4 regions of the Skermanella mucosa genome follow, and region 1 is predicted to be linked to each of the others. Evidence: riboswitches for the same ligand, from Rfam matches in the RefSeq annotation. Region 1 holds a riboswitch; each other region holds the start of a gene.
The links. Region 1 has a riboswitch for thiamine pyrophosphate ahead of JL100_RS06900 (ABC transporter ATP-binding protein). Riboswitches for the same ligand answer to the same signal wherever they lie in the genome.

Region 2: another riboswitch for thiamine pyrophosphate. It lies ahead of JL100_RS02180 (ABC transporter substrate-binding protein); the one in region 1 lies ahead of JL100_RS06900 (ABC transporter ATP-binding protein).
Region 3: another riboswitch for thiamine pyrophosphate. It lies ahead of thiC (phosphomethylpyrimidine synthase ThiC); the one in region 1 lies ahead of JL100_RS06900 (ABC transporter ATP-binding protein).
Region 4: another riboswitch for thiamine pyrophosphate. It lies ahead of thiO (glycine oxidase ThiO); the one in region 1 lies ahead of JL100_RS06900 (ABC transporter ATP-binding protein).

What each region holds. Positions count from the first base shown of each region.
Region 1 covers NZ_CP086106.1:1,507,830-1,515,137, reverse strand. Annotated here, with positions in the region: gene JL100_RS06915 (class I SAM-dependent methyltransferase) at 1-37, shown strand, start outside; gene JL100_RS06910 (DUF192 domain-containing protein) at 41-511, opposite strand; gene JL100_RS06905 (acetoin utilization protein AcuC) at 587-1,723, opposite strand; TPP riboswitch at 1,833-1,941, shown strand; gene JL100_RS06900 (ABC transporter ATP-binding protein) at 1,934-2,701, shown strand; gene JL100_RS06895 (ABC transporter permease) at 2,701-3,462, shown strand; gene JL100_RS06890 (ABC transporter substrate-binding protein) at 3,469-4,440, shown strand; gene dprA (DNA-processing protein DprA) at 4,520-5,647, shown strand; gene topA (type I DNA topoisomerase) at 5,691-7,308, shown strand, end outside.
Region 2 covers NZ_CP086106.1:468,307-475,614, reverse strand. Annotated here, with positions in the region: gene JL100_RS02190 (adenosine deaminase) at 1-450, shown strand, start outside; gene JL100_RS02185 (methyl-accepting chemotaxis protein) at 383-2,566, opposite strand; TPP riboswitch at 2,722-2,822, shown strand; gene JL100_RS02180 (ABC transporter substrate-binding protein) at 2,879-4,018, shown strand; gene JL100_RS02175 (branched-chain amino acid ABC transporter permease) at 4,015-4,890, shown strand; gene JL100_RS02170 (branched-chain amino acid ABC transporter ATP-binding protein/permease) at 4,925-6,649, shown strand; gene JL100_RS02165 (ABC transporter ATP-binding protein) at 6,646-7,308, shown strand, end outside.
Region 3 covers NZ_CP086106.1:2,423,889-2,431,196, reverse strand. Annotated here, with positions in the region: gene thiC (phosphomethylpyrimidine synthase ThiC) at 1-1,483, opposite strand, end outside; TPP riboswitch at 1,567-1,684, opposite strand; gene JL100_RS10955 (hypothetical protein) at 1,764-2,675, opposite strand; gene JL100_RS10950 (hypothetical protein) at 2,871-3,095, opposite strand; gene JL100_RS10945 (EAL domain-containing protein) at 3,391-4,593, shown strand; gene JL100_RS10940 (response regulator) at 4,660-6,294, opposite strand; gene JL100_RS10935 (PAS-domain containing protein) at 6,291-7,308, opposite strand, start outside.
Region 4 covers NZ_CP086106.1:578,671-585,978, reverse strand. Annotated here, with positions in the region: gene JL100_RS02690 (PAS domain-containing sensor histidine kinase) at 1-126, shown strand, start outside; tRNA gene JL100_RS02685 (tRNA-Pro) at 249-325, opposite strand; gene JL100_RS02680 (polyprenyl synthetase family protein) at 444-1,466, opposite strand; gene JL100_RS02675 (putative signal transducing protein) at 1,665-1,880, shown strand; gene JL100_RS02670 (tRNA1(Val) (adenine(37)-N6)-methyltransferase) at 1,883-2,641, shown strand; gene JL100_RS02665 (S49 family peptidase) at 2,690-3,532, shown strand; TPP riboswitch at 3,622-3,722, shown strand; gene thiO (glycine oxidase ThiO) at 3,713-4,924, shown strand; gene thiS (sulfur carrier protein ThiS) at 4,921-5,154, shown strand; gene thiG (thiazole synthase) at 5,193-5,963, shown strand; gene JL100_RS02645 (PP0621 family protein) at 6,000-6,239, shown strand; gene JL100_RS02640 (glycine--tRNA ligase subunit alpha) at 6,459-7,308, shown strand, end outside.

The DNA.
Region 1 (7,308 bases):
GGGCGACGGCCTGACGCTGGCGCGCAAGCGCCCCTGAAGGCTATTGCTGCTGAAAGGCCGGGTGAACCACCCGGTCGCCGGCGCGGATGCCCAGCCGGGCGGCCATGCCGCCGTTGATCTCCAGCACGCCCTTGACCTGCCCCGCGGAACTGATGGTGTCCAGCGACTGGGGCACCGCGTTCTCGTGGATATTCACGATCCGGCCTTCGGGACCGATAAACACCATGTCCAGCGGGATGAAGGTGTTTTTCATCCACATGGACATGGTCTGGAGTTGCGGCAGCACGAACAGCATCCCGGCGTCGGGCGCCATGGTCTCGCGGAACATCAGGCCCTGCGCCATCTGGCGCGGAGACTCGGCGATCTCGACGGAGAACGGATACTTGCCGCCCGACGCGGTCTCGATGGTCAGGCGGTCGGTGCGGAAGGTCTCCGCGGCGGACAGGGACCCCTGGCCGGCCGCAACCAGCAGCAGGACGAGGGTGAAGGTTCGAATGATCGCGGCAGCCATGATCCAGTCGCTACAGGAGCCCGCCCTATATGTAAAGCATTTGGGCGAATCCTGCACCGTCAGGATCCTGCACCGTCACGACATGACCGCGTCCACGACCTGCCGGACCTCATCGCGCACCGGGCCGGGCCTCGGGGCGTCGGCGATCGTGGTGAACCAGTGTTCCGGCGGGTTCTGGCCCTGGCGGCGGGTCCAGGTCAGCGCGCGCAGCACCTCCTCCGCGTCCTCGGTCACGGGAGCGTCGGGGTCGATGCCGTTGAGGGTAGCCCAGACCCCGGTCCAGCAGCGGCCGACCGACCAGGGATTGTAGCCGCCGCCGCCCAGGACGAGGACCCGGGGAGCCAGCGTCGCGAGGGAGCGGACCGCGTTCCACAGCGCGCGGTTGGACAGTTCCAGCCGGCTCATGGGGTCGTCGGCCAGGGCGTCTGCGCCGCACTGGATCACCACGGCGTCGGGGGCGAAGCTCCGGCCCAGCGGCATCAGGGCGTTCTCCAGGATGTAGTCCAGTTCGGAGTCATTGAACTCCACCGGGACCGGCAGGTTGCGCGCCATGCCGCCGCCCCGGTCCCCGACCTTGCCGGTGAAGGGCCAGCGGGTGCCCTCATGGACCGACACGGTCAGCACCCGGTCGTCGTCGGCAAAGGCGTACTCCACCCCGTCGCCATGGTGGGCGTCCAGGTCGGCGTAGTAGACCCGCCGCAACCCGCCGTCGAGCATGGTGAGGATCGCGAGCACCGGGTCGTTGAAGTAGCAGAAGCCGCTGGCCCGGTCGCGCAGGCCGTGGTGGGTGCCGCCGGCCGGGTTGTAGATCACGCCCTCGTGCTCGGCCAGCAGGCGGCCGGCCAGGATCGAGCCGCCCGACGCAGTGGCGGGGCGGCGGAAGACCTCGGCGAAGATCGGGTTCTCCAGCCGGCCGATATTGTAGCGGTCGCGCGCCTCGGCATCGAGCCGCTGCTCCGCCTCGGCCCGGCGGACCGTCTCTATATATGTGCGGTCGTGGAAGCGGGCGAGTTGGTCGGGCGTCGCCCTCGGGCTGTCCAGATAGGCCCGGTGGTCCAGCCACCCCATGGCCCGGGAAAGGTCGATCGCGGTGGAGACCCGGGGGATCGCGAGCGGGTGCTTCTTGCCGTAGGTGGAGGCCCGGTAGATTTCGCTTCCGATGAAGAGCGGGCCGATCGGCGGGGACTGGGCGGGGCGGGACGGGTTCAGCATGGACGCTGACCTAGGCCGCCCCCCGCGCTTCGTCAACTCCGTGCGTTTATCTGCGTATTCGGTATCCCGGCGCCTTGCCAGGGCGTCACGGACTTGCAATAGTCCGTCCAACCTCACTGGGGGGAGCCGATGGTCGGCTGAGAGGTCCCAAGACTCGGGACGACCCCTGGAACCTGATCCGGTTGATACCGGCGTAGGGATCAGTGACCCATGCACGACCTCGTGCGGCCGACCGTGTCGGCCCGTCTTCCCAGCATCGGCGTGAGAATTGAGCGGGCCCGCCTGACCTATGGCGGCGTGCGGCTGTTCGACGGCCTGGATTTCGAGCTGGAAGGCGGCCGCTGCACCTGCCTGCTGGGACCCAGCGGCGTCGGCAAGACCACGCTGCTTCGGCTGATCGCCGGGCTGGCCGATCCGGAGCCGCCGACGCTGCTGACCGCGGAGGATGGAAAGCCGCTGGAAGGCCGGGTCGCCTACATGGCTCAGCAGGATCTGCTGCTGCCCTGGCTGGGCGCGCTGGACAATGTATTGCTGGGGCCGAGGCTGCGGGGCGAGGCGGTGGGCGCCGCCCTGGTGGACCGGGCGCGCGGGCTGCTCGACGCGGTCGGGCTCGGCGACCGGCTGCAAGCCCGGCCGGCGGAGCTGTCGGGCGGCATGCGGCAGCGTGTGGCCCTGGCCCGCACCTTGATGGAGAACCGGCCGGTCGTGCTGATGGACGAGCCTTTCTCGGCCCTGGACGCGATCACCCGGCTGAGGCTCCAGGAACTGGCGGCCGGGCTGCTGGCGGGCAGGACGGTGCTTCTGGTCACCCACGATCCGCTGGAGGCGCTGCGCATCGGGCACCGCATCCACGTGATGGCGGGGCAGCCGGCGGAGATCGGGCCGGCGATCTCGCCAGAGGGAGCGCCGCCGCGGCCGGCCGACGATCCGGCGCTTCTGGCGCGCCAAGCCGAGTTGCTGCGGCGGCTCTCGTCATGATGCGGATTGTCCGGCCCGCCGTGACCGTGATGGTCCTGATCGCCGTGTGGCAGGCGCTGGTCTGGGGCACCGGGGTGCCGCGCTTCATCCTGCCCGATCCGGCTCGGGTGGCGGTGGCGCTGTGGGAACGGGCCGGCCTGATCGGTTATCACGCGCTGTTCACGATCGGCGAGATCCTGGGCGGGCTGGCGCTTGGCGTCGTGCTGGGCGCCGCCACGGCGCTGACGCTCAGCTATTTCCGGCCGGCGCGGCGCTGGCTGATGCCGGTGCTGGTGTTCAGCCAGGCGATCCCGGTGTTCGCGCTGGCGCCGCTGCTGGTGCTGTGGCTGGGCTACGGCATGGCGTCCAAGGTCGCGATGGCGACCCTGATCATCTATTTCCCGGTGACATCGGCCTTCTTCGACGGGCTGAGGCGGACCGAGCCGGGCTGGCTGGACCTCGCCCGGACCATGGGCGGGTCGCGCTGGACCACATTGCTGCGCATCCGCCTGCCGGCAGCATTGCCCGCCTTCGCCTCCGGCCTGCGGGTCGCCACGGCGGTGGCGCCGATCGGCGCCGTGGTCGGCGAATGGGTCGGGGCGTCGGCCGGACTCGGATACCTGATGCTGCACGCCAACGGGCGCATGCAGGTGGACCTGATGTTCGCGGCCCTGCTGACCTTGGCGGCCATCGCGGTGACGCTCTATTTCGCGGTGGACGCGCTGCTGCGCCGTGCCCTGCCGTGGCAAACGGACAAAAATCCAGAAGACGAGAGGGACTGAACACCCATGCGTACCCAAGCATCGCGCCGATCCATCCTGAAGGCCGGGCTGGCGGGGCTGGTCCTGGCGGCCGGCATCGCCGCCTCGGCGCCGGCGTCGGCCCAGGACAAGCTGACGGTCCTGCTGGACTGGTTCGTCAACCCCGACCACGCGCCGCTGTATGTGGCGCGGGAGATGGGCTACTTCCGCGACGCCGGGCTGGAGGTCGAGATGGTCGCCCCGGCCGACCCGAACGACCCGCCCAAGCTGGTCGCCGCCGGCCGGGCCGACCTGGCGGTGTCGTACCAGCCGCAGCTCCAGATGCAGGCGGCCGAGGGCCTGCCCCTGACCCGGATCGGCACGCTGGTCGCGACGCCGCTGAACACGGTGGTCGTGCTGGCGGACGGGCCGGTCAAGTCGATCGCGGACCTGAAGGGGCGCAAGGTCGGATACTCCGTCGGCGGGCTGGAGGACGCGCTGCTCGGCGCGATGCTGGAGAATGCCGGGCTGAAGCTGTCCGACGTGGAGCTGGTGAACGTCAATTTCAGCCTGTCGCCGGCGCTGCTTTCGGGACAGGTCGACGCGGTGGTCGGGGCCTACCGGAACTTCGAGCTGAACCAGCTCGACATCGAGGGCAAGGCCGGCCGCGCCTTCTATCCGGAGGAGCACGGCGTTCCACCCTATGACGAGCTGGTCATCGTCGCCAACCGCGAGAAGATCGCCGACCCCCGCCTGCCCCGCTTCCTGGACGCGGTCGAGCGCGGCACGCTGTACCTGATCAACCATCCGGATGAGTCGTGGAAGCTGTTCGTCAAGGCCAACCCGGAACTGGACGACGAGCTGAACCGGCGCGCCTGGCGCGACACCCTGCCCCGTTTCGCCCACAGCCCGGCGGCGCTCGACGCGAGGCGCTACGAGCGGTTCGCCCGGTTCCTGAAGGAGCGTGAGCTGATCGGGGAGGTTCCGAAGCTGGCCGACTACGCGATCGAGCTTCGCTGAGGGCCGTCCCTGCCAATATGCCGCATGCCTGCGTGTGCGGCGGGCGTTGATCATGCCGCCTCCTGCGGTATCGTGCGGCATGACTCAACTGAGACGCGCACTTTCCGATGCCGAGCGGATCGACTGGCTGCGGCTGATCCGGACCGAGAATGTCGGTCCGGTCACCTTCGCCCGTCTGCTGGAGCGGTACGACACGGCCACCCAGGCCCTGAAGGCGCTGCCCGACCTTGCCCGGCGGGGAGGCCGCACGGCACCGCTGCGGATATGCTCCAAGGCCGAGGCCGAGCGGGAAATCGCGGCGGCCCGCAAGGCGGAGGTGCGGCTTATCGCCTCCTGCGAGCCCGACTACCCGGTTGCGCTGGCCGCGATCGAGGACGCGCCCCCCATCATCGCGGTCAAGGGCCATGCGCACCTGCTGCGCGGCCGCTGCATCGGCATGGTCGGCGCCCGCAACGCCTCGACCAACGGCAAGCGGTTCGCGGAGACGATGGCCCGCGACCTGGGAGCGGCCGGGTTCGTCGTGGTCTCGGGCATGGCGCGCGGGATCGACACCAGCGCCCATGCCGGATCGCTGGGCACCGGCACCGTCGCCGTGGTGGCCGGCGGCGTGGACGTGATCTACCCGGAGGAGAACGCGGCGCTCCACGCCCGGATCGCCGAGCAGGGCGCCGTGGTCGCCGAATGCCCCATGGGGACCCAGCCCATGGCGCGCCACTTCCCCCGGCGGAACCGCATCATCTCCGGCCTGTCGCTGGGCGTGGTCATCGTCGAGGCGACGCCCAAATCCGGGTCGCTGATCACCGCGCGCACGGCGGCGGAACAGGGCCGCGAGGTCTTCGCCGTGCCGGGCTCGCCGCTCGACCCGCGCTCGCGCGGACCCAACGACCTGCTGCGCAGCGGCGCCAATTTCGCCGAGGGCGCCGAGGACATCATCCAGGCCTTCGCGGGAGTCGAGGCGCCGAGGTTGCGGGAGCGGGAGCCGGACCTGTTCTCCGTCGCGAAGCCCATGCACCTGGATGACGCGACCTTCGAGGAAATCCGCGACAGGCTGATGGAATGCCTGGGTTACACGCCGGTCCCCGTTGACGAACTGGTCAGAGGGTGCCAATTGTCTGCGTCGGTAGTACGGAGCGTGCTGACTGAGCTTGACCTTGCCGGTCGGGTTCAGCATCTGCCCGGAAATCAGGTCGTCCTGATTCAGCAATAAAAACTGAAAAAGTGACCGAACGCAAACAAGAGGCGGATTTCGCTTGTCTGGCAGCAATCTAGTCATCGTCGAATCCCCGGCCAAAGCGAAGACGATCAACAAGTATCTTGGTCCGGACTTCACCGTTTTGGCCAGCTTCGGCCATATTCGGGATCTCCCGCCGAAGGACGGCTCCGTTCGTCCCGAGGAAGACTTCGCCATGTCCTGGGAACTGGGCGACCGGTCCAAGCGCCATGTCGACGAAATCTCGCGCGCCATCCGCGGCGTGGATCACGTCTTCCTGGCGACCGACCCGGATCGCGAGGGGGAGGCGATCGCCTGGCATGTCCAGGAGGTGCTGCGCGAGGCGAATCTGCTGGACAAGGTCGACGTCCGCCGGGTCACCTTCAACGAGATCACCAAGGGCGCCGTCCTGGACGCCATGAAGCGTCCGCGCGACCTGAACCGAGAGCTGATCGAAGCCTATCTGGCGCGCCGGGCGCTGGACTATCTGGTGGGCTTCACCCTGTCGCCGGTCCTGTGGCGGAAGCTTCCGGGATCGCGGTCGGCGGGACGCGTCCAGTCGGTGGCGCTGCGGCTGATCTGCGAGCGCGAGGCCGAGATCGAGGTCTTCCGGCCGCAGGAATACTGGTCGATCGAGGTCACCTTCCAGACCGCCGGCGGCGCGCAGGTCAAGGCGCGCCTGACCCAGCTGGACGGCAAGCGCCTGGACAAGTTCGCGCTGGGCGAGGCCGGCGCCGCGAATGCCGTGGTCGAACGGCTGAAGCCGCTGAGCTACGCCGTCCATTCCGTCGAGCACAAGCAGGTCAAGCGGAACCCCTACCCGCCCTTCACGACCTCCACCCTCCAGCAGGAGGCGTCGCGCAAGCTGGGCATGGGCGCCACCAGGACCATGCGGGTCGCCCAGAAGCTCTACGAGGGCGTCGATATCGGCGGCGAGGCGGTCGGCCTGATCACCTATATGCGGACCGACGGCGTCCAGCTTTCCAACGACGCGATCGGACAGGTGCGCGAGCTGATCGGCTCCCAGTACGGCGGCGACTATGTGCCGGAGAGCCCGAGGATCTACAAGTCGGCCGCCAAGAACGCCCAGGAGGCGCACGAGGCGATCCGGCCGACCGACCTGCTGCGCCGGCCGGAGGATGTGGCCCACCAGCTCGAGCGGGACGAGCTCCGGCTCTACGAGCTGATCTGGAAGCGGACCGTCGCCTCGCAGATGGAGAGCGCGGTGCTCGACCAGGTGGCGGTGGACATCGCGTCGTCCGACGGCAAGGCGGTGCTCAGGGCGACCGGCTCGGTCGTGCTCTTCGACGGCTTCCTCCGGGTCTACCAGGAGGAGCGCGACGATTCGGTGGACGAGAAGGCCGCCGCCGAGGACGAGTCCGAGGCGCGCCTGCCGCCGGTCAAGGAAGGCGACGCGATGAAGCGCGGCGCGGTCGACCCCGAGCAGCATTTCACCCAGCCTCCCCCGCGCTACACCGAGGCGAGCCTGGTGAAGAAGCTGGAAGAGCTGGGCATCGGCCGGCCGTCGACCTATGCCAGCATCATGCAGGTGCTCCAGGACCGCGACTATGTGGAGCTGGACAAGCGGCGCTTCGTCCCGCAGGACCGCGGCCGGCTGGTGACCGCGTTCCTGACCAGCTTCTTCGAGCGCTATGTCG
Region 2 (7,308 bases), 1.0 Mb from region 1:
GGGCCGGAGAGCGTGCGCGACGCCCTGGACCACCTGCCGGTCAGCCGGATCGGCCACGGCGTCCGCTCGATCGAGGACGCCGACCTGATCCGCCGGATCGCCGGCGAGGGCATCGTGCTGGAGGTCTGCCCGACCAGCAACATCCGCACCGCGGTGTACGGCTCCTACGCCGACCACCCGCTGGACCGCCTGCGCGCGGCCGGCTGCGCCGTCACGCTGAACAGCGACGACCCGCCCTATTTCGCGACCACCCTGGGCGGCGAATACGAGGTCGCGGCGGAGGCGTTCGGCTGGGGTGAGGAGTACCTGCGCAATGCGACGGTGACGGCGCTGGAAGCGGCCTTCCTGGACGCCGAAACGCGCGGCCGGCTGCTCGGGCCGATCAAGTCGGCCGGCAGCCCAGCCGCAGGGCGCCCCAATGGCGGCCATGGACCAGGATCGGGGCGCTGACGTCCTTCAGCAGCAGGAACCTGCCGCCGCCCATGTCGCGGCGATAGGTCTGGACCAGGGCCGGCGCTCGGCTGCGGGCGGCGGCGATGCCGGTGAAATCGTCGAACAGGCGGCGGTTGCGGCAGTTGGCGGTGTTCCAGGCCGGCTCGCCCGGCCGCTGGGGCTGCGAATATTTGAGGTTGTGGGTCGGCAGATAGCCGTTGCGGTCCACCGCGACGCAGAAATCGATCCGCGTCTCCTTCTGGAGCACAGCTTCCTGGATCGGCGGCAGCAGGCGGTCGCACAGGTCGGTGTAGGCGGTCAGGTACTGCTGGGGATCGGTCCCGGGGATCGGCTGGTAGGCGGTGGAGAACATCGCCGCGGCGCTGATGCCACCCTCGTCGATGGTGTCGTCGAACAGGCCGGAGATCTGGCGCGCCGCCGCCTGCACGGTCTGGATCAGCGCCTCGTCGCCCCGGTGCCAGCGGTCCAGCGCCTCGGCCAGCGCGGCCTGGACGGCAGGGTCGAGGTCCTCGAAATGGACATGGAGCACTTCCCCCTCGATGGTCGTCGCCTTGGCCGCGACCTCGCCGATGCCCGGCAGGTCGAAGGAGACGAGGCTCCCCTGCGCGGCGGTCCCGGCGGCCAGGCGGACCTGGGCGCCGCCGCTGGAGATGTTCTCGACGCAGGCCGGCACCGTCCGCCCGTCGATCCGGCATTCGGTCTTTATGTCCACGGTGACGCGCATCGCGCGCCGGCGCTCGGCGAAGCGGGAGTTGCGCAGGCTGGAGATCACCCGCTTCTCGATGTTGACGACCTGCTCGACCAGTTCGGTCGTGTTGTTGCGCAGCTGGGTCGATACCGTTGTGGTCAGTCCCGCCTGGGTGGCGACGCTGCCGATCCGCTCGTGCACCCGGCGCACGCTGTCGGCCGTCTGGGTCACGGTCTGGGCGATGTCCTGGGTGACAGCGTCCTGCTCGACCACGGCGGAGGCGATGGCGGTGATGGTGTCGTTGACCAGCTCGACCCGGCCGGCCACGTCGGCGATCGCGCTGACCGTGTCGCCGATGGCCTTCTGCATGGACTGGATCTCGGACCGGATATTGCACGTGGCATGGTTCGTCTGGTCGGCCAGCAGCTTGACCTCGTTCGCGACGACGGAGAAGCCGCGCCCTGCCTCGCCGGCGCGCGCCGCCTCGATGCTGGCGTTGAGCGCGAGCAGGCGGGTTTCCTTGGCGATCTTCTCGATCAGCGAGGCGATCGAGCCGATCCTGTCGGACACGTCGGTCAGGTTGTTGGCGATGTCGCGGGCGGCCTGGGACCGGATAGTGGCGTCTTGGGCGGCCCCGGTCGAGCGGTCCACCTGACGCGAGATCTCGGCGATGGAAGCGGAAAGCTCCTGGGTGGCGGCGGCGATGGTCTGGGCATTGACGTCGGCCTCGTGGGACGCCTCGGCGACGTGGCCGCCGTCCTCGCTGACCATGCGGGCGGCGCCCAGCACCTCGGTCGAGGCCCTCTCCATCGCCTCCGCCTTGCGGCGGACCAGCTGGACCGCGTCGTCCAGCTCCTGCTCGAAGGTGTCGGCGAGGTCGAGCAGCTCGTCGGTCACGTGCTGCTCGGTCGTCGTGTGGGTATAGACGGAGAGCGCCAGCTCCGCCTCCATCAGGAGGGTGCGGATCAGCGTCGCCGCCTGGTCGGCCGCGGCGTGCCGGCTCCAGCGGTTGCGCTCGATCACCGAGCGGACCAGCCGCTCCAGGATGAAGGAATAGGCCGAGAGGTAGAACCGCGGCTTCAGCCCGACCCGGTGGTGGGCCGACCCGATCCGCTGAACCCGCTCCACGTACCCGGCGTCGATGCCCTCGACGAACAGCTTGTGCCAATGGTCCTGCTGGGCGCAGATCAGGCGGGTGACCATGCCCTCCGCCGCGATCAGCTCCGCCGTCTCGGGAAAGCGCTTCAGGAAGCCGTAGAAATCGGTGAGGATGCCGTCCAGGTCGGCGTTGACATGGGGGCCGAGCTGCCGGAGCGAGCGCTGCGTGGCACCGTCGATCCGCCAGAGCGCCAGCTCGACCGACGTGCCATGGGACGGGGCCGCGTCGGGCTGAGCCCGCGCGTCGGACAGCTCGCGAGTGTTCATTGGTCATCCCCCCAGTTGCAATCGCGGACAATCGGGCGCCAGGGTTGCAGCGGCAATGATCTACGTCAAAAGTATTAGATCAAACGGCCGAGCGATCTCCTTCGGATAGGGCTGGCCGAGCCTTGACGGGGCCAAGCCGGACTGTCACTGTCGCGTCACGAAGGCTGGGGTGCCGGGCCGATCCGCCCGTGCTGAGATCATACCCATAGAACCTGATCTGGATCATGCCAGCGAAGGGAGCCCGTGGGACCGACCAAGAGCAAATCGCGGCACTCACAGGTTTCCGCTTCGCAAGGAGGAAGGGAACCGACGATGCCCGCCCGGAAGTCCACACTGTTCGCCGCCGCGTTCGCCGCCGCCCTGTCGTCCGCCGCCGGTCCCGCCACTGGGCCCGCCGCCGCGGCAGACCTGGATATTCCGGTGCTGGTGCCGGTCACCGGCTTCCTGGCGCTGGAGGGCACCAGCCAGCGCAACGGCGCCGTCCTGGCGATCCGCCACGCCCCCGAAGGACTCTCGGTGCGGTCGGAGGTGATCGATACCGGCACCTCCCCCGAAGGCGCGGTGACCGCGCTGGTCCGGGCGGCCGGGCGCGGCGCGCCGACCGCGGTCGCCGCCAGCATGCTGGGCACCCAGATGCTCGCCATGCTGCCGCTCGCCGACGAGTACGGCATTCCCCTGGTCACGGTGTCCGGCACGGCGTCGATCACGGAGCGCGGCAACCCTTGGGTCTTCCGCTTCTTCCCCGGCGACGGGGTCACCAAGACCGCCCATGCCCGCTACGTGGCGGAGGAGCTGGGCAAGCGCCGGCCGGCGGTGATCTATCAGACCACCGCCTATGGCCAGAGCGGCCAGGCGCACCTGCGCGACGCCTTCGCCAAGCTGGGCGTCGAGCCGGTGTTCGAGGAAGGCGTCGATCCCGGCATCCGCGACATGCTGCCGGTGCTGACCAAGGCCATGGCGGCCGACCCCGACGTGCTGGTCCTGCACCTGCATTCCGGCCCGACGGCGCTGTTCGTGCGGCAGGCGGCGGCCATGAACCCCGGCGTACCGATCGTCGCCGGCTCGGCGATGCACCAGCCCTCCACCGCGGCGCTGCTGGAGCCGACGGAGCTGAAGGGCGTCTGCGCCGAGACCTCGGCCTCTCCGGTGTCGGGCGGTTCGCCGGAGATGGAACGCTTCACCGCCGAGTACCGCGCGGCCTTCGGCACCGAGCCGGACGCCTTCGCGCTCGGCCAGTACGACGGCATCCGCATGGTGCTGGACGCGGCGGCCAAGGGGGCGGACACGCCGGAGGCCGTGCGCGACGCGCTGGCCAAGGGGACCTACGGCGGGCTCGCCATGACCTACCGCTCCGACGGCCGGGGCAACATGGCCCATTCCGCCGTCATCGTCTGCTACGACGGGACGTCGCGCGTTCCGGCGGTGGTCAAGCGCTACGACGTGGCGCCGTGACGGGTGTCGCTCAGCTTCTGGTCAACGGGGTGGCGCTGGGCGCCGCCTATGCGCTGGTCGCCCTGGGCTTCGTGCTGGTGCTGAACGCGACCTCGGCCGTCAACTTCGCCCAGGGCGACCTGGTGATGGCCGGCGGATTCCTGGCGGTGGCCCTGGCGGGCCTTATCCCCCTTCCCGGCATCCTGCTGCTGCCGCTGGTGGCGGCGCTGATGGCGGCGCTGGGGCTGCTGGTGTCGCTGCTGGCCTACCTGCCGCTTCGGCACCGCCCGCCGGTCAGCGTCTTCATCAGCACCATCGCGGTCGGTATCATCCTGCAGAACGGCGCCACCCTGCTGTTCGGGCCGGAGCCGAAGGCGGCGCCGCCGCTGTTCGGGGGCGGAACGCTGGAGATCGCCGGCCTGCTCGTGCCTAAGCAGTCGCTCGCGGTCGTGGCGGTGGCCGGCCTGCTGATCCTGGGCCAGCACTGGCTGTTCGCCCGCACCCAGCTGGGCCGGCGCCTGCGGGCGACCGCCCAGGACCCGGAGATGGCGCGGGCCTGCGGCATCCCCGTGACGGTCATGGTCGCCGCGACGTTCGCGCTGGGCGCCGCCCTGGCGGGCGCCGCCGGGCTGCTGCTGTCCAACCAGTTCTTCGTGACGCCGACCTCGGGCAGCGGGCTGATCCTGAAGGCCTACATCGCCGTGACCATCGGCGGCTGGGGATCGGTCCCGGGCGCCGTCGCCGGCGCGCTGCTGATCGCCGCGTTCGAGGTGCTGGTGTCCGCCACCCTGTCCTACTCGGCGGCGACGGCGGCGCTGTACCTGGCGCTGCTGGCGATCCTGGCGGTGCGTCCCCAGGGCCTGTTCGGCGAGGCGGCCCGCAGCCGTGCCTGAGAACCGGTTCACGATGATTCCCGGAAGAGGCGCCATGCCGCTGCTCGCGGCGGCCGGCGCGGCGCTCGCGGCCTACGCGCTGCTGGTCGCCGATCCCTATGGCTTGCGGGTGCTGACCGTGGCCGGGGTCTATGCGCTGGCCGTGATCGGCTACCAGATGATCTTCGGCAATGCCGGCGCCCTGTCGCTGGCGCAGGGCACCTTCTATGGAATCGGGGCCTATGCCACCGGCATCCTGGGCAGCCGGTACGGCCTCGGCTTCGAGGCGACCTTCCCGCTCTCGATCCTGGCGCCGGCCTTGCTGGCCCTGGCGGTCGCGGCGCCGGTGCTGCGGCTGGAAAGCCATTACTTCGCCCTGGCGACGCTCGGCATCGGGCAGGTGGTGCTGCTCGCCGCGGTGGAGTGGCAGGGTCTGACCGGCGGCTCCAACGGGATAGCCGGCGTGCCGGGCGTCGAGCTGTTCGGCTGGCGCCCCGGGCGCGGCCTGCCCCTGGCGCTGTTCGTCTGGACCCTGGTGGCGCTGGGCGCGCTGGCGGCGTGGCGGATCGGGCGGGGCCTGCGCGGCCTTGCCTTCCCCCTGATGCGCGACACGCCGGCGGCGGCCCGCACGCTGGGCATCGACATCGACCGGCTGCGCCTGGAATGCTTCGTCCTCGGCGCCGCCTATGCCGGCGCCGCGGGAGCGCTCGCCGCCCATATCCAGCGGGTGGTGTCGCCCGAGGTGCTGGAGTTCCCGGTCATGGTCACGATCCTGACCATGGCGGTGATCGGCGGGCTGGGCCGGGTCGCGGGCGCACTGGCCGGTGCCGTCCTGCTGACCCAGCTGCCGGAATGGTTCCGCTGGATGGAGGGCGGCTACCTGCTGCTGTACGGCGTAGCCTTGCTGGCGACGGTGGTGGCGGCGCCGTGGGGACTGGTCGGCCTGGCGGAGCGGCTGCGCGCGCGCTGGCTGCCGGAGCCGCCCCGCCCGCCGCCGGCCCCGCTGGCGCCAGAGCCCCGGCCGGCGGCCCCGTTCCGCGGACCGGTGCTGTATGTCGAGGGTTTCTCCAAGTCCTTCGGCGGCGTCCGGGCGGTCCACGGCGTCTCGCTGGCGATCGATCCCGGCGAGATCCTGGGAGTGATCGGCCCCAACGGCTCGGGCAAGACGACGCTGATCAACCTGGTGACCGGCCTGGAGAAGCCGGACGGCGGCAGGCTGTACGTGCGGGGCGTGGAACTGACCGGACGGGCGCCGCACGGGATCGCGGGGGCCGGGGTCGCCCGGACCTTCCAGACCGCCAGCCTGCCGCCCGGGGTGGACGCGCTGGGAGCGGTGGCGGCGGCGCGGATCACCCTCGACGGCGATGTCCGGACGGCGGAAGCCCACGCGATGCATTTCCTGGAACGGGTCCTGGAACGGGCCGGCGCCGCCGACCTCGCCCGCGAGCCTTGCGCGACCTTGCCGCCGGGGCTGCGGCGGCGGGTGGAACTGGCCCGCGCCCTGGCCCGGCAACCAGCCGTCCTGCTGCTGGACGAGCCGGCCGCCGGCCTGACCGAGGCCGAGCAGGCCGGGCTTGCCCGGTTGCTCCGGGCGGCGGCCGACGACGGCGCCGCCGTGCTGATCGTGGAGCACAATATGCCCTTCCTGCTGCCGCTGGCAGACCGGATTACCTGCCTGGACGAGGGCGGCGTCATCGCCGAGGGGACGCCCGACGCGATCCGGCGCGACCCCCGCGTGCGCGCTGCCTACCTGGGGTCGCCCGGGCCGGAGGCGCCATGAGCCCCCTGCCGCTGCTCGCGCTTTCCGGCCTGTCCGTATCCTACGGCGGCGCCCCTGTTGTCGACGGCGTCTCGCTCGACGTCAGGCCGGGCGAGGTGCTGGCCCTTCTGGGGGCCAACGGCGCCGGCAAGTCCAGCCTGCTGAAGGCGGTGATCGGCCTGCTGCCGGCGGCGGCGGGACGGGTCCTGCTGGACGGGTCCGACATCACCCGCCTGGCGCCCGAGCGGCGGGCGCGCCTGGGCATCGGCTACGTGCCGGAGGGCCGCAGGGTCTTTCCCGGCATGAGCGTGCGCGACAACCTGGAGGTGGCGAGCTTCGCGCCGGCCGCGGCCCGCATGGCGCTGCTGGACCGCGTCTTCGCCCTGTTCCCCCAGCTCCGGGCCAAGTCGGGCGAGCGGGCCTGGCGGCTGTCCGGCGGGCAGCAGCAGATGCTGGCGATCGGCCGCGCGCTGATGGGGGAGCCCCGCCTGCTCCTGCTGGACGAGCCGTCCCTCGGGCTGTCGCCCCTGCTGACGGCGCAGGTCATGGCGACGGTGCGCGAGATCGCCGCAGGAGGCACGGCGGTCCTGCTGGCGGAGCAGGCGGCGGCCCGCGCGCTGGAGGCGGCCGACCTCGGCGCATGGCTCCGGCTGGGCAGGCTGGCGGAAACCGGGAGCGCC
Region 3 (7,308 bases), 920 kb from region 1:
TGTAGGTGACGACACCTACCTTGACGTCGTCGCGGTCGGGCAGGCCCAGATGCTCCTTCGGCGTCACGTAGCACAGCATCGCCGTGCCGAACCAGCCGATCATGGCGGCGCCGATGCCGCTGGTGATGTGGTCGTAACCGGGCGCTATGTCGGTGGTCAGCGGGCCGAGCGTGTAGAAGGGCGCCTCGCGGCAGACGTCGAGCTGCCGGTCCATGTTCTCCTTGATCTTGTGCATCGGCACGTGGCCCGGACCCTCGACCATGACCTGCACGTCATGCTTCCAGGCGACCTGCGTCAATTCCCCCAGCGTCTCCAGCTCGGCGAACTGCGCCGCGTCGTTGGCATCGGCGATGGAGCCCGGACGCAGCCCGTCGCCCAGCGAGAAGCTTATGTCGTAGGCCCGCATGATCTCGCAGATCTCATCGAACCGGGTGTAGAGGAAGTTCTCCCGATGGTGCGCCAGGCACCATTTGGCGAGGATCGAGCCGCCGCGCGACACGATGCCGGTCACCCGCCGCGCGGTCAGGGGGATATGGGCGAGCCGGACGCCGGCATGGATGGTGAAGTAGTCGACGCCCTGCTCCGCCTGCTCGATCAAGGTGTCGCGGTAGATGTCCCAGGTCAGCTCCTCGGCCCGGCCGCCGACCTTTTCCAGGGCCTGGTAGATCGGGACGGTGCCGATCGGCACGGCGGCATTGCGGATGATCCACTCGCGGGTGGTGTGGATATTGGCGCCGGTCGAGAGGTCCATCACGGTGTCGGCCCCCCAGCGGGTCGCCCAGACCATCTTCTCGACTTCCTCCGCCACGGAGGAGGCGACGGCGGAATTGCCGATATTGGCGTTGATCTTGACCAGGAAATTGCGGCCGATGATCATCGGCTCGATCTCCGGGTGGTTGATGTTGGCCGGGATGATCGCCCTGCCTTTCGCCACCTCGTCGCGCACGAACTCGGGAGTGACATGGTCCGGGATCGCGGCGCCGAAGGACCGGCCGTCGCGCACCGCTTCGAGCGCCGCCTGCCGGCCGAGGTTCTCGCGGATCGCCACATACTCCATTTCCGGCGTGACGAGGCCGCGCCGCGCGTAGGCCATCTGGGTCACGGCGGCACCGGCCCGTGCCCGCAGCGGCCTGCGGGCGGGGCCGGAGAACTCCTCAAGGTTGCTGCGCTGGCCCTGGCGCAGTCCGTTGTCCTCCGGCCTGATCGGCCGGCCGTCATAGGCTTCGGTATCGCCGCGGACCGCGATCCAGCCGGCGCGCAGCGCGGGCAGGCCGCGGGCGATGTCGATTTCAGCGGCCGGGTCGCTGTAAGGGCCTGAGCTGTCATAGACCCGGACCGGCGGCTCGCCGCTCGCGGGCTCCAGGTCAACCTCGCGGAGCGCCACCCGCAGGTCCGGGTACAGCGTGCCCTGAACATGGACCTTGCGCGACGCGGGCAGCGGCCCGGTGGAAACGGTGAAGGTGGGATTGTTGTCTTTCGGCATCGTGATCTCCTGCTTCGAATGCGAGCGGAGATCCGGAATGCAGCGATGGAGCTGATGAGAACCGGCGTGGATGCGACGGCGCAACCCTCGCCCTCTCCCCTTCCTACGCCGGCACGACCCGGATCAGGTTCAAAGGGTCTCCGCGTTGCCGTTAGGCCGACGGAATCTCAGCCCCCTATCGGGGCTCCCCTGGGAATACGCCGATCCTCACGGCATCCCTGCCGCTTGTCAAGCCGCCAATCGCGGAAAGGTCGAGCCTCACGTCCACAGAGGGACTTCCTCAGACGGGCTTCAGGAAATAGGGCCGGTTCCGGACTGCCACCGGGTCGGACTGGAAGGTCTGGATCGCGTAGGCCGGGGTTCCCTCCAAAAGGTCCCGCATGACGATGCCCATCGGATGGGGGCTGGCGCCGTATGTCAGCCGGACCCGATCCGCCGGTCCGGCGTCGGCGATGAAAAAGGTGTCGAACGGCCGGGTGACGCTCCAGCGGCAGCCGACGGGGCCGGCCGCGGACACCCCGTACCGGCTGACGGGGGAAATCATGCCGGGAAGCGGGGCCAAGCCGGTGGTGTCGATCAGAGCGGTGAAGATGAACTCGGCCGGGTCGTCGGGATCGTTGACCCGGAACCCCCAGGTCTGCATCCACTCAATCTCGGCGGCCGCGGCCATGCCGTCGCGGACCGGGTTCGGCGCCGGCAGGTTGACCAGGAAGCCGGTCTTGAAAACCGGATCGCCGAACAGCTCCCTGCCGACCGCGACGGCTGCCGGATCATCGCACGGCATGAACAGGCGGTGGTTTCCAAGCAGCTTCGTCTGCTCGTCGCCCATCAGCCACTGATCGAAGGTGATGTCCGGAATCTCGTCCCCGCGACCTTCCGGACAGGCCACGATGCTCAGTTCCAGCTCCTGGACGATCCCGGCCGCCGACGGTGACCATTGCTCGGGCGGCAGGTTCAGCCCGGCCGATCGGAAAGCGCTATGGACATGGAAGCCGTAGCTGACCGAGGCGCCGTCGCCGAAAATGGCGGGCCGCAGCCCGCTCCCCTTGAAAAGATCCATCACCCTGACGGGATCGACAAGGTAATGGACCATGCAGCTGGACAGCGAAGCATAGTGGAAGGGCGATGCCACTCCGGGCGGAAGCGCCGGCAGCCGGTTAGGTGTGTCGGGCCTTCTGGGTGTGGACGGCATTTCCTGGCTTCCTACGGGGATGTGCGACCAGGAGAGATAAAACCGGCAATAGGCGGAATGCCACCATTTTCTTCCGAACCAATATTACAAATCTGAAACCGTCATCCAATCTTCAGACACCATGGCCATGCCATGGCAGCCGGTCCGGCGGCGGACCCCGCCCCGGCGTCCTACCCGGCCATGGCGGGATAACGCTTACTTCTCGGTTTTAGCCAGGACGTGGAGCGCCTGGGCCCACAGGAAGTATTTGCACGTCGCCAATTCCTCGATCGTGTCGATACCGAAGGCTTCCTTGAGTTTAAGGGCGTCGCTCTCGGTGACGCCCGCAAGGGCGGCTGGGGATTGGGCCATCAGCTGCTTCGGCGTCATACCCTCATAGGTCTTGTCGAGAATCGCTTTAAGGCTTTCGATCGCGGCCATCGTCAGCTCCCTGATAGAGGTTACTTATCAAAGCGGGTCTAACCAACATGCAAGCACGCTTACTCTGGGTACGTGCGCTGATATGTATATTGCATAAGAGAAATCCAAGGCATGAAGCGGCGTTCTCACGTTGTTACGAATGGAACACTCCGCTTGGCTTGCAAACGATCGGTTTCGGTCGATCGGATTATTTGACCGGCATGGCTTGCCTTTACAAAAACTGGATTAAGCCGTATTTTCCTGAAAATGGTTCGTTTCGGTTCGGCAGCCGGCGGCCCTTCGTGGAGACCCTCCCTTGATCCGCAAGACGTTTCGACCAGGTGCAACGATCTTCTTCGAGGGACAGCCGGCCGACTGCGCCTATATCGTCGAGCGGGGACAGGTCGAGATCTGCGCCACCAGGGACCAGACCCACATCACGCTGGCGACGCTCGGCCGGGGCGAGATCTTCGGCGAGATGGCGGTGCTTGACGACAGCGTCCGGTCGGCCGCCGCCCGGGCGACGGAAGAGACGGAGGTGCTGATCATCCGGCGGGACCAGCTTAAGCGACGCATTCAGGAAGTCGAGCCGATCGTCGGGCAGTTGCTCGGCAGCCTGATCAGCCGGTTCAGGCAGGCGCAGATCGGCCTTCTCAACGACCTGCCGGGCCGGGACCGGGGGACGGCGAATCACCTGGTGGTATCGGCTCCCACCGGCGGCACGGAGCGCGGCGAGTCGGCGCTGAACTGGATCCACCGCGAATACGACCTGGAACGGGGCCTCGGCGCCGGGGAGTTCGAGCCGTTCTTCCAGCCGATCGTGACGATCGCGGGCGGCGAACTCGCCGGGTTCGAGGCCCTCGCCCGTTGGCGGCATCCCGACCGCGGCTTGGTGCCGCCGTGCGAGTTCATCGACCTGAGCGAGAAGAGCGGCCTGATCCGGCAGATCGATCTGACCATCATGGCGGATGCCTGCGCGTTGCTGCGCCGGACCGCCGGCGACCGCCCCCTGCCCTTCCTGAGCGTCAACCTGTCGTCGCAGCATTTCACGGATATGGACGTGGTGGAGGGTTTGGCGAAGCGGTTGGAGATGACCGGTTTTCCCGCCGAGCGGCTGAAGGTCGAATTGACCGAGACGGCGCTGGTCCACGATCCGCACCAGGCCTACGAGGTCATGTGCAGGATCAAGGACCTCGGCGTGACCCTGGCGCTCGACGATTTCGGGACCGGCTACTCCAGCCTCTCCTACCTGCACAAGTTTCCGTTCGACGTGCTGAAGATCGACCAGTCGTTCGTCCGGGCGTTGGGCGAACAGGGACGCACCCATCACATCGTCGAAACCATCATCACACTGGCCCGCCGCATGGGCATGGAGGTGGTGGCGGAAGGCGTCGAGACGGCCGACCTGATCCAGCCGCTTCGGGATCTGGGATGCACGTTCGGCCAGGGTTATCATTACAGCCGGCCGGTCCCGGCGGACGTCATGGGCGGGATGCTCGACCAACCCACCGGAGTTTGACGACCGGCTGCGCATTCCGCGCAGATCGGGCGGCGGGACGCCGCCCCTCCGCACAGGGTACCTGCCTCAGCCGAGTCCCCCCTCGTCCAGTCCGCGGTCCAGGATCGTCAGGAAGGCGTCGACCACCAGAGGGTCGAAGTGGGTGCCGCTCTGGGATTTCAGATGATCGATCGTGTCCTGGAGGGTCCAGGCCTCCTTGTAGGGGCGCTTGTGCATCAGGGCGTCGTAGACGTCGGCGACGGCGGTGATCTTGCCGCTGACCGGGATCGCATCGCCCTTCAGGCCGGCGGGATAGCCGGTTCCGTCGTATTTCTCGTGATGGGTTTCCGCCACCTCGGCGCCCAGGCTCAGGTAGCTGCGGCCCGGCACCATCTTGGCGACTTCCCGCAGGACGTTTCCGCCGATCGTCGGATGCTGGCGGATCACGGCCATCTCCTCCTCGGTCAGGCGGGCCGGCTTGTTCAGGATGCTGTCGGGCAGCCCGACCTTGCCGACGTCGTGCAGGATGCTGGCGAGACCGATCTGGTCGACGAAGCGGTCGTCGATCTCGTCGGGGAAGGCGTCGCGCGCCTTCAGTTCCGCCGCGATCAGACCGGTCAGGCGCTCGATTCGGCGGACATGGTGACCGGTGATCTCGTCCTTGAACTCGGCCAGCTTGCCCAGCGCGTAGACCGTCGCCTTCTGGGCATTGAGCACCTGTTCGTAGAGATAGACGTTGTCGAAGGCGATCGCGACCTTGCCGCAGAAGATTTCCAGCAGGTTGCGGTCCAGGTCGCCCAGGGGCGGATGCCCCTCCAGATAGACGACGCTGGTCGAATGGTTGCGCGAGCGGAACACGATCACGCTATGGTCGGCGCAGTAGATGTTACGTCCTTCGTCGAGGGATCGCCTTATGTCGGCGACGGCATCGGCCGAAAGGATCCGCTCGAGCGGCTGCCCGGGTTCCACGCCGAGCATTTCCGAGCTGGCCAGCACCTGGAGCGCGCCTACCGGCGCCACGCCGCCGTCCTGGCAGACGGTGCAGAGCAGCGACCCGGTAGCCCCGTGGATCAGCGAGCGCAGCTGGAGCAGGACGCCCTCCACGAACTGGCTCATGGAGCGGTGTTCGAACAGCGACGCCGATCCGTCGATGATCTTCTCCAGCCCGCGGCGGCTCATGTCGATGCTGATGATGTGCTGGTACGACCGCAGGGCCGCGACTACCGCCGTGAACAGCTTCTGGGACGTCAGCTCGCTCTTGGATTTGTAGTCGTTGATATCGTAGTTGACGATCACCTGGCGCTCGGGCGCCTGTCCCGGCTGGCCCGTGCGCAGGATGACCCGGACCTGCTCGTTCCCCGCCGTGCGCCGGATGAACTCGACGCAGCGCAGCCCCGCGTCGTCGGTCTCCATCACCACGTCGAGCAGCACGACGGCGGTGTCGGGATGCTCCAGGATCAGGTGGCAGGCCTCCGACGCGCTGAAGGCGCTGATGAATTCGAGCGGCCGGTCGTCGAAGACGAAGTCGCTGAGGACCACCTTGGTGATCGCATGGACCTCCCGGTCGTCATCGACGATCATCACCTTCCAGGGCTTGATCCTGCGGCGGTTCGCCGTCGGACTGTCGAGGGCGGAGGACTCGTCCTCCCCGCCCTCCCCGTCCGTTTCGTCGACGAACAGCAGGTCGTCGTCGTCGCCGATTTCTCCGTCGATGGCTGTCATCGCTCGTCGATCCAAAGCTCCACTTGACCCGGGGCGGTCCTGGGAATGGCAAGGATGAAGGCGGCGCCCTCTCCCACGGCGCTCCGCACTTCGATGGTGCCACCCAGGCTCTGGGTCACGATGTTGTAAACGATGTGCAGCCCCAGTCCTGTGCCCCCCGTTCCCCGCCTGGTGGTGAAGAAGGGCTCGAAGATGCGCGCCAGGTTCTTTTCCGGGATGCCCCGCCCGGTGTCGGCATATCGTATCACCACGGTGGCGCTGTCTTGCAACTCCGCAGAGATCGTGATCGTCCCGATCTGCCCTTCGGAGAAGCCATGGAGGATCGAATTCATCACGAAATTGGTCAACACCTGGGATAATGCACCCGGGTAGCTGTCGATTTCAAGATCATGCGGACAGTCCACCACGACCGCGTGCTGGGTCTGTTTCAGCCGCGGCTTCAGGCTGAGCAGGATCTCGGCGATGTAAGTCGAGAGGTTGAAGCGGCGCCGGATGTCCGTGGACTGGTCCACCGCCACCTGCTTGAAGCTCTGGATCAGCTCGGCCGCGCGGCCGATGGTGGCGACCATGATCGCCGACGTCTCGACCGCGGTCTCGAGGTAGCGCTCGGCTTCCGACTTCTTCAGCTTGCCGCCCTGGAACTGGGCGCGGAACTCCGCCGTCCGTTCGCCCAGGTGGGAGGCCGCGGTCAACGCCGTTCCGATCGGCGTGTTGATCTCGTGGGCGACGCCCGCGACCAGCGAGCCGAGCGCCGCCATCTTCTCCGCCTGGATCAGGCTGTTCTTGGCCTGCTGAAGGCCGGTATAAGCCAGTTCCGCCGCCTCCTTCGAGGCGCGCAACTCGTCCTCGGCGGCCTTGCGCTTGGTGATGTCGGTATAGCTGCACACGAAGCCCCCGCCGGGCAGGCGGTTGCTGCGCGCCTCCACCACGGTCCCGTTGGGGCGCCGCCGCTCGTAGATCGGCCGGCTTTCGAGCAGCGCCCGCTGGTCGCCCCGGAACAGGCCGACCTCCGAC
Region 4 (7,308 bases), 930 kb from region 1:
GAGCTGCACGGCGGCCGGGTCGAGATCGAAAGCCGCCTGAACGAGGGCACCTGCATCCGGTGCATCCTGCCGGTCAGGGCCAGCACCGCCACCCAGCCCGCCGGCACGGTGCGCGCGACGACTTGATCGTCGGACAGGGCCGCGTGGGAGAGTGCGCGCACTTCGGGCGGCGGGACGCCGCCCCTCCGCCTCAGTGTCATGGGTCAAGCAAAAAGGGCCTCGGCGATGCCGAGGCCCTTTTTGCTTCATGGTCGGAGTGAGAGGATTCGAACCTCCGGCCCCTGCCTCCCGAAGACAGTGCTCTACCAGGCTGAGCTACACTCCGTTACCCTGGATGTCCGCCGCGAGGCGGCGTGGGCGGGTATATACCGGCTGGGCTGTCCCCGCGCAAGTGCCGAATTCCACGATATCCGGTCCAGCCTGCGGATATTCCCCGAACCGGATCAGAACTCCCGGTCGATGACGAAGTCGATGACGTCCAGCAGGGCGCGCTTCTCCGGCCCGTCGGGAAACAGGCCCAGGGAATCGCGGGCGATGGCACCATAGTGCCGGGCCCGCTCCACCGTGTCGCGCAGCGCGCCGTGCTGGTTCATCATCGCGATGGCGCGGTCCAGGTCGCCCTCGCCCTGCTCCATCTCCTCGACGGTGCGGTGCCAGAAGGCGCGGTCCTCGTCGCTGCCGCGGCGGTAGGCCAGGATCACCGGCAGGGTGATCTTGCCTTCGCGGAAATCGTCGCCCACCGTCTTTCCCAGCCGGGCCTGCAGGGCCGAATAGTCCAGCACGTCGTCGACCAGCTGGAACGCGATGCCGAGGTTGAGCCCGTAGGCGAACAGGGCGTCGGCCTCCACCGCCGGGCGCGATGCCACCACCGCGCCGATCTGGCAGGCGGCGGCGAACAGCTCCGCCGTCTTGGCGCGGATGACGTCCAGGTAGGCCTGCTCGCTGGTGCCGGTGTCGTTGGACGTGGTGAGCTGGAGCACCTCGCCCTCCGCGATCACCGCGGATGCGTGGGACAGGATGCGCAGCACCTCCAGCGAGCCGTCCTCGACCATCAGTTGGAAGGAGCGGCTGAACAGGAAGTCCCCGACCAGCACGCTCGCCTTGTTGCCGAACACGGCGTTGGCGGACGCCAGCCCCCGGCGCAGGTCGCTCTCGTCCACCACGTCGTCGTGGAGCAGCGTCGCGGTATGGATGAATTCGACGCAGGCGGCGAGCGCCTGGTGCCGGATCCCGTCATAGCCGCACAGCTTGGCGGAGGCCAGCGTCAAGACCGGGCGAAGGCGTTTGCCGCCCGCCGCGATGATGTATCCGGCGAGCTGGGGGATCAGCTCGACCGGCGACTGCATCCGGTCGATGATCAGGGTGTTGCAGGCCTTGAGGTCGTCGGCGACCAGGTCCGTCAGCTTATCGAGTGCGTTCACGTCGGGGTTTGATCGTTTCAGGCTGAGGTTGGTGACGACCGCCAATTTGGTCTCCAGCATGGCGTGGCAGGGCACGAATCGCTAGCGAGCATAAGGACAGGACTTCGCTGGTCAAGTGCGCTGTCGAAATCGACGCATGCCAGGCCGCGGCGGCATGCCGTTTCCATGCCTCCTCCGGCGTGCTATTCGCTGGGGAGGACAGGTTCGCCGGTCCGTCTGACCGGCCGTCCCGGGGAAGGAATCATGAAGGAACTCCTGCGCACGGTAGATCCGGTGCTGGTCTCGTGGCTGACGGCCCTGCTGGCCGATGCCGGCATAGAGGCGGTCGTCCTCGACACCTATACCAGCATCCTGGAAGGCAGCATCGGCGCGATCCCGCGGCGCCTGATGGTCGCGGAGGAGGATTATGCCGCGGCCCGCAGGATCCTGGAGGAGACGGGCCACCTTGCCCCCGACTGAAGATGCCCCCGGCCGATAACCCCGTCCCCCACCGGACCGCCGACCGGCTGCTGGGCGGCCGGGTCCTCCTGATGCAGCCCGCCCGGGGCTACCGCGCCGCCATCGATCCGGTGCTGCTGGCGGCGGCGACGCCCGCCTCGGCGGGGGAACGGGTGCTCGACGTCGGCGCCGGCGTGGGCGCCGCGACCCTCTGCCTGGCGTCGCGCGTTCCCGGGGCCGACGTAACCGGGCTGGAGCTTCAGCCCGATCTCGCGGCGCTCGGCGCGGAGAACATCCGCGCCAACGGGCTGGAGGACAGGGTCCGCATCCTGGAAGGCGACCTGCTGGCGCCGCCGGAAGGAATCGCCGCCACGGCCTTCGACCGGGTGATGACCAACCCGCCGTTCCAGGAGGCTGGCACCCATACCCCGCCGCCGGACGGGAGCCGCGCGCTGGCACATGGCGAGGGCGCGGCCGACCTGGCGGCCTGGCTGGACTTCTGCGCCCGCCGGGTGAAGCCGCGCGGCACCCTGACCGTCATCCACCGGGCCGACCGGCTGGACGACCTGATCGCCCTGCTGCACGGCCGGTTCGGCGCGATCACCCTGGTTCCGCTGTGGCCCAAGGCGGGCCGGCCGGCCCGGCGCATCCTGGTGACCGCGCGCAAGGGAGCCCGCAGCCCCGCCCGCCTGATGCCCGGCCTGGTGCTTCACGAGGCCGACGGGCGGTTCACCGGGGCGGCGGAGGCGATCCTGCGCGACGGCGCCGCGCTGGATCTTTGAAATCAGGGCGTCCGCCCCATGTTAAGCGGCATGCTGATCCGCCGTATCATGACCGCCCTCGGTCGCAAGCCCGCCCCCACCGTTTCCGTCCTCCGGCTGTCCGGCGTCATCGGCGCCGGCGGGGCGCTCCGCCCGGGAATCACCCTGGCGGCGCTGGCGCCCGCCATCCAGCGCGCCTTCTCCGTTCCCGGCCAGCAGGCCGTGGCGCTCCAGGTCAATTCGCCCGGCGGCTCGCCGGTCCAGTCCGCCCTGGTCGCGGGACGGATCCGCCAGCTGGCCGACGAGAAGAAAGTGCTGGTCTTCGCCTTCGCGGAGGACGTCGCGGCGTCGGGTGGCTATTGGCTGGCCTGCGCCGCCGACGAGATCTATGCCGATCCCAGCTCGATCATCGGCTCGATCGGCGTGGTATCCGCGGGCTTCGGCTTCCAGGACCTGATCGCCCGCTACGGGATCGAGCGGCGGGTGCACACCTCCGGTACCCGCAAGGCCATGCTCGACCCGTTCCAGCCCGAGCGGGACGAGGACATCGTCCGGCTGAAGGCGATCCAGGCGGAGATCCACGACGCCTTCAAGGCGATGGTCCGCGGCCGGCGCGGCGACCGCCTGAAGGGGACCGACGACGACCTGTTCTCGGGGGAGTTCTGGACCGGCGCCAAGGCGCTGGAGCTGGGGCTGGTGGACGGGCTCGGCGACCTGCGCTCGGTCATGCGCGACCGCTTCGGCGAAAAGGTCAACCTGCGGCTGGTCCATGGCGAGCGCCGCTGGTGGCGCGGCCGCGTCCGGACGGAAGCGGCGCTGCCGCTGCTGCCGGCCGGCGTCGCCGACGACCTGGTGTCCGCCGTGATCGGCGCCGCCGAGGAGCGTGCCATGTGGTCCCGCTTCGGCCTGTAGCGCCGGCCCCCGGGCTGGGCGGCTGCCCGATAAGCCTTGCGGTCATACCGGGGCATGCCGCATAGTCGCGGCCCCGGACGAGAGTCCGGAAAATCTGGCTGGGGTGCCGGTCCGTCGATGGGCCGGCTGAGATCATACCCATCGAACCTGTTCGGATAATGCCGACGAAGGGAGCCCCCCATGACGACAGCGCGATCCATTTCCGATATTTCGACCGGCCCGCGGTCCGACCGCCCCTCGGTCGCCATCGTCGGTGCCGGCGTGGTCGGGCTGGGCATCGGCTGGCGCCTTGCCGCCGCCGGGTGCCGGGTCGAGATCTTCGACAAGGGCGAGGCGGGACGCGGCGCCAGCCATGCCGCCGCGGGCATGCTGGCGGCCGGGGTCGAGGTCGAGCCCGGCGAGGAAGGCCAGCTGCCGCTGAACCGGCACAGCCAGGACCTGTGGCCGGGCTTCGCCGAGGAGCTTCAGGCCGCCTCCGGCATCGATGTCGAGTTGCGCACCGAGGGCACCCTGGTGGTGGCCCTGAACGCCGACGACGTCGCCCGGCTGCGCTTCAATTTCGACCTCCAGAAGAGCCTGGGGCTCGGCCATGAGTGGCTGACCGGGGCGGAGGCCAAGCGCCGCGAGCCCTATCTGCACACCGGCACGGCGGCGGCGATCCTGAGCCCGCGCGACCATCAGGTGGAGAACCGCAAGGTCGCCCTGGCGCTCCGCACCGCCTTCGAGCGGGCCGGGGGGCGCCTGCACGAGAACGCTCCGGTCGAGGAAATCCTGGTCGAGGGCGGGCGCGCGGCTGGCTTGCTTGCCGCAGGCGGCCGGCCGCACCGGGCCGACGTGACCGTGCTGGCCGCGGGCGCCTGGTCGCGGGGGATTCCCGGCCTGCCCGACGATGCCCGGCCGCCGGTCCGGCCGGTCAAGGGACAGATGGCGGCCCTGCGGATGGACCCGCGCGAACCGCTGCTCCGCCATGTCGTCTGGACGCCCGGCGTCTATCTGGTGCCGCGCCGCGACGGCCGGCTGGTGATCGGCGCCACCGTGGAGGAGCGCGGATTCGACACCGACTTGACCGCCGGAGGCGTTATGTCCCTGCTCGAGGGTGCCTGGCGGGCGCTGCCGGGGGTCGAGGAACTGCCGATCGACGAGCTCTGGGTGGGCTTCCGCCCCGGCTCGCGCGACGACGCGCCCATCCTGGGGCCCTCGGCGCTGGACGGGCTGGTCCTGGCGACCGGCCACCATCGGAATGGCATCCTGCTGACCCCGGTCACCGCCGACGCCGTCTCCGACTATATCCTGACCGGGCGGATCGCCGAGGTCATCCGCCCGTTCGGCATCGACCGGTTCGTCAAGAAGGTGGCGCCAGGCCGCCCGCAGAGTGGGAAGGAACTTCCATGACCCGACATGTCCCCCCGCATATCCCCCCGCATATCCAGGTGAACGGCCAGCGCGAGCCGCTGGCGGCTCCGACGCTCGACGCCCTGCTGCGCGGGAAGGGGGTGGTTCCCGGAGCCCGCGGCGTCGCCGTCGCGTTGAACGGCGAGGTCGTCCCCGCCGGCCGCTGGGCCGACACGGCATTGGCCGAAGGCGACGACCTGGAGATCGTCCGCCCGTTCTCCGGCGGCTGACGCCGGATACTCCCATACGAAGCCCTGAAAGCACGTCCATGTCCGATTCCTTCGAGATCGCCGGCCGCAGGCTCACCTCCCGCCTGTTCATCGGCACCGCCGGCTACCCGAACCGCCAGGTCATGCTCGACTCCATCACGGCGAGCGGGGCCGAGGTGGTCACCGTGTCGATCCGCCGCATCAGCCTGGAAGGCTATGCCGAGAGCATGGTCGACCTGCTGGGATCCGATTACGTCCTGCTGCCCAACACCGCCGGCTGCTCGACCGCGCGGGAGGCGGTGCTGACCGCCCGCCTCGCCCGAGAGGCGCTGGACACGAATTGGATCAAGCTGGAGGTGATCGGCGACCGAGAGACCCTTCATCCCGACGTGGAGGAGCTCCGGCGCGCGACCGAGGAGCTGGTCGCCGACGGCTTCACCGTGCTGCCCTACTGCAACGACGACCCGGTGTCGTGCCGGAAGCTGGCCGACGCCGGGGCTGCGGCGGTGATGCCGCTGGGCTCGCCGATCGGTTCCGGCCTGGGCATCGCCAATCCCCACGCGATCGAGCTGATCTGCGCGCGCAGCTCCGTTCCGGTGATCCTGGACGCGGGGATTGGCACCGCCTCGGACGCGACCCTGGCGCTGGAGCTGGGGTGCAGCGCCGTGCTGCTGAACACCGCCGTCGCCAAGGCCCGCGACCCGCGCCGCATGGCCGCGGCGATGCGCGCCGCGGTGGAGGCGGGGCACGCCGCCCGGGAGGCGGGCCGCATCCCGAAGCGGACCTACGCCCAGGCCTCAAGTCCCCAGCTCGGCCTGATCGGCACCTGACTTGACCGGCATGGGGCGAGGGCACTAAGAGAAAGCATGTTGAAGTTCCTCACCCTCGTCCTGCTGATCGCCATCGTGTGGTTCGGCTTCAAGTTCGTGACCCGCTCCCAGGCGATCGCCAAGGCGAAGCGCGAGATGGCGGCCCGCCGCGAGGCCGGGCTGCCCCGCCCGCGCCCCCGCGACGCGCAGGAGATGGTCCGCTGCGCCTCCTGCGGCGTCTACGTGTCGGCCACCAAGGCCAGCGCCTGCGGCCGCCCGGACTGCCCTTACCGGTGAGGGGGTTCCTGTTGCTTGTCCACAGATGAACGCAGATGGACACAGATGTTTTTTCGATCCTGTCTGTGTTCGTCTGCGTTGATCCGTGGGCAATCCGGCCCTGCGCTGTTCACCCGCCCCGGGTCGCCGGCTCCGACGCATCGCCTCCTGCACTTGATTCCGCCAGATTGCCCGCGTATCGTCCACGCACTGCAACATAATCATAAAGTGTGAGCGAACATGGCGCCTGCAAGCGCGGCGACACGGCCCCTCAGCTTCCAGGGGCTGATCCTGAAGCTCCAGAATTTCTGGGCGGAACAGGGCTGCGTCATCCTCCAGCCCTATGACATGGAAGTCGGCGCCGGCACGTTCCACCCGGCGACGACCCTGCGGGCGCTGGGGCCGCAGGCGTGGCGCGCGGCCTATGTCCAGCCGTCGCGCCGGCCCAAGGACGGGCGCTACGGCGAAAATCCGAACCGCTTGCAGCATTATTACCAGTTCCAGGTGATCCTGAAGCCATCGCCGGCCGATGCGCAGGACCTGTACCTGAAGAGCCTCTACGCCCTGGGGATCGACCCCGCTCTGCACGACATCCGCTTCGTCGAGGACGACTGGGAAAGCCCGACCCTGGGCGCCTGGGGACTGGGCTGGGAGGTCTGGTGCGACGGCATGGAGGTCACCCAGTTCACCTATTTCCAGCAGGTCGGCGGCATCGAGTGCGATCCCGTCGCGGTCGAGCTGACCTATGGCCTGGAACGGCTCGCCATGTATGTGCAGGGCGTCGAGAACGTCTACGACCTGGACTTCAACGGCGCCGGCGTCCGCTACGGCGACGTCTTCAAGCGGTCCGAGGTGGAGTTTTCCACCTTCAACTTCGAATATGCCGACACCGACCGGCTGCTCCGGCATTTCAAGGACGCCGAGGCGGAATGCCGGATGCTCCTGGACGCCAAGCTGGCCCTGCCCGCCTATGACCAGTGCATCAAGGCGAGCCACCTGTTCAACCTACTGGATGCGCGCGGCGTGATCAGCGTGGTCGAGCGGGCCGCTTATATCGGCCGCGTCCGAACGCTCGCCAAGGGCTGCTGCG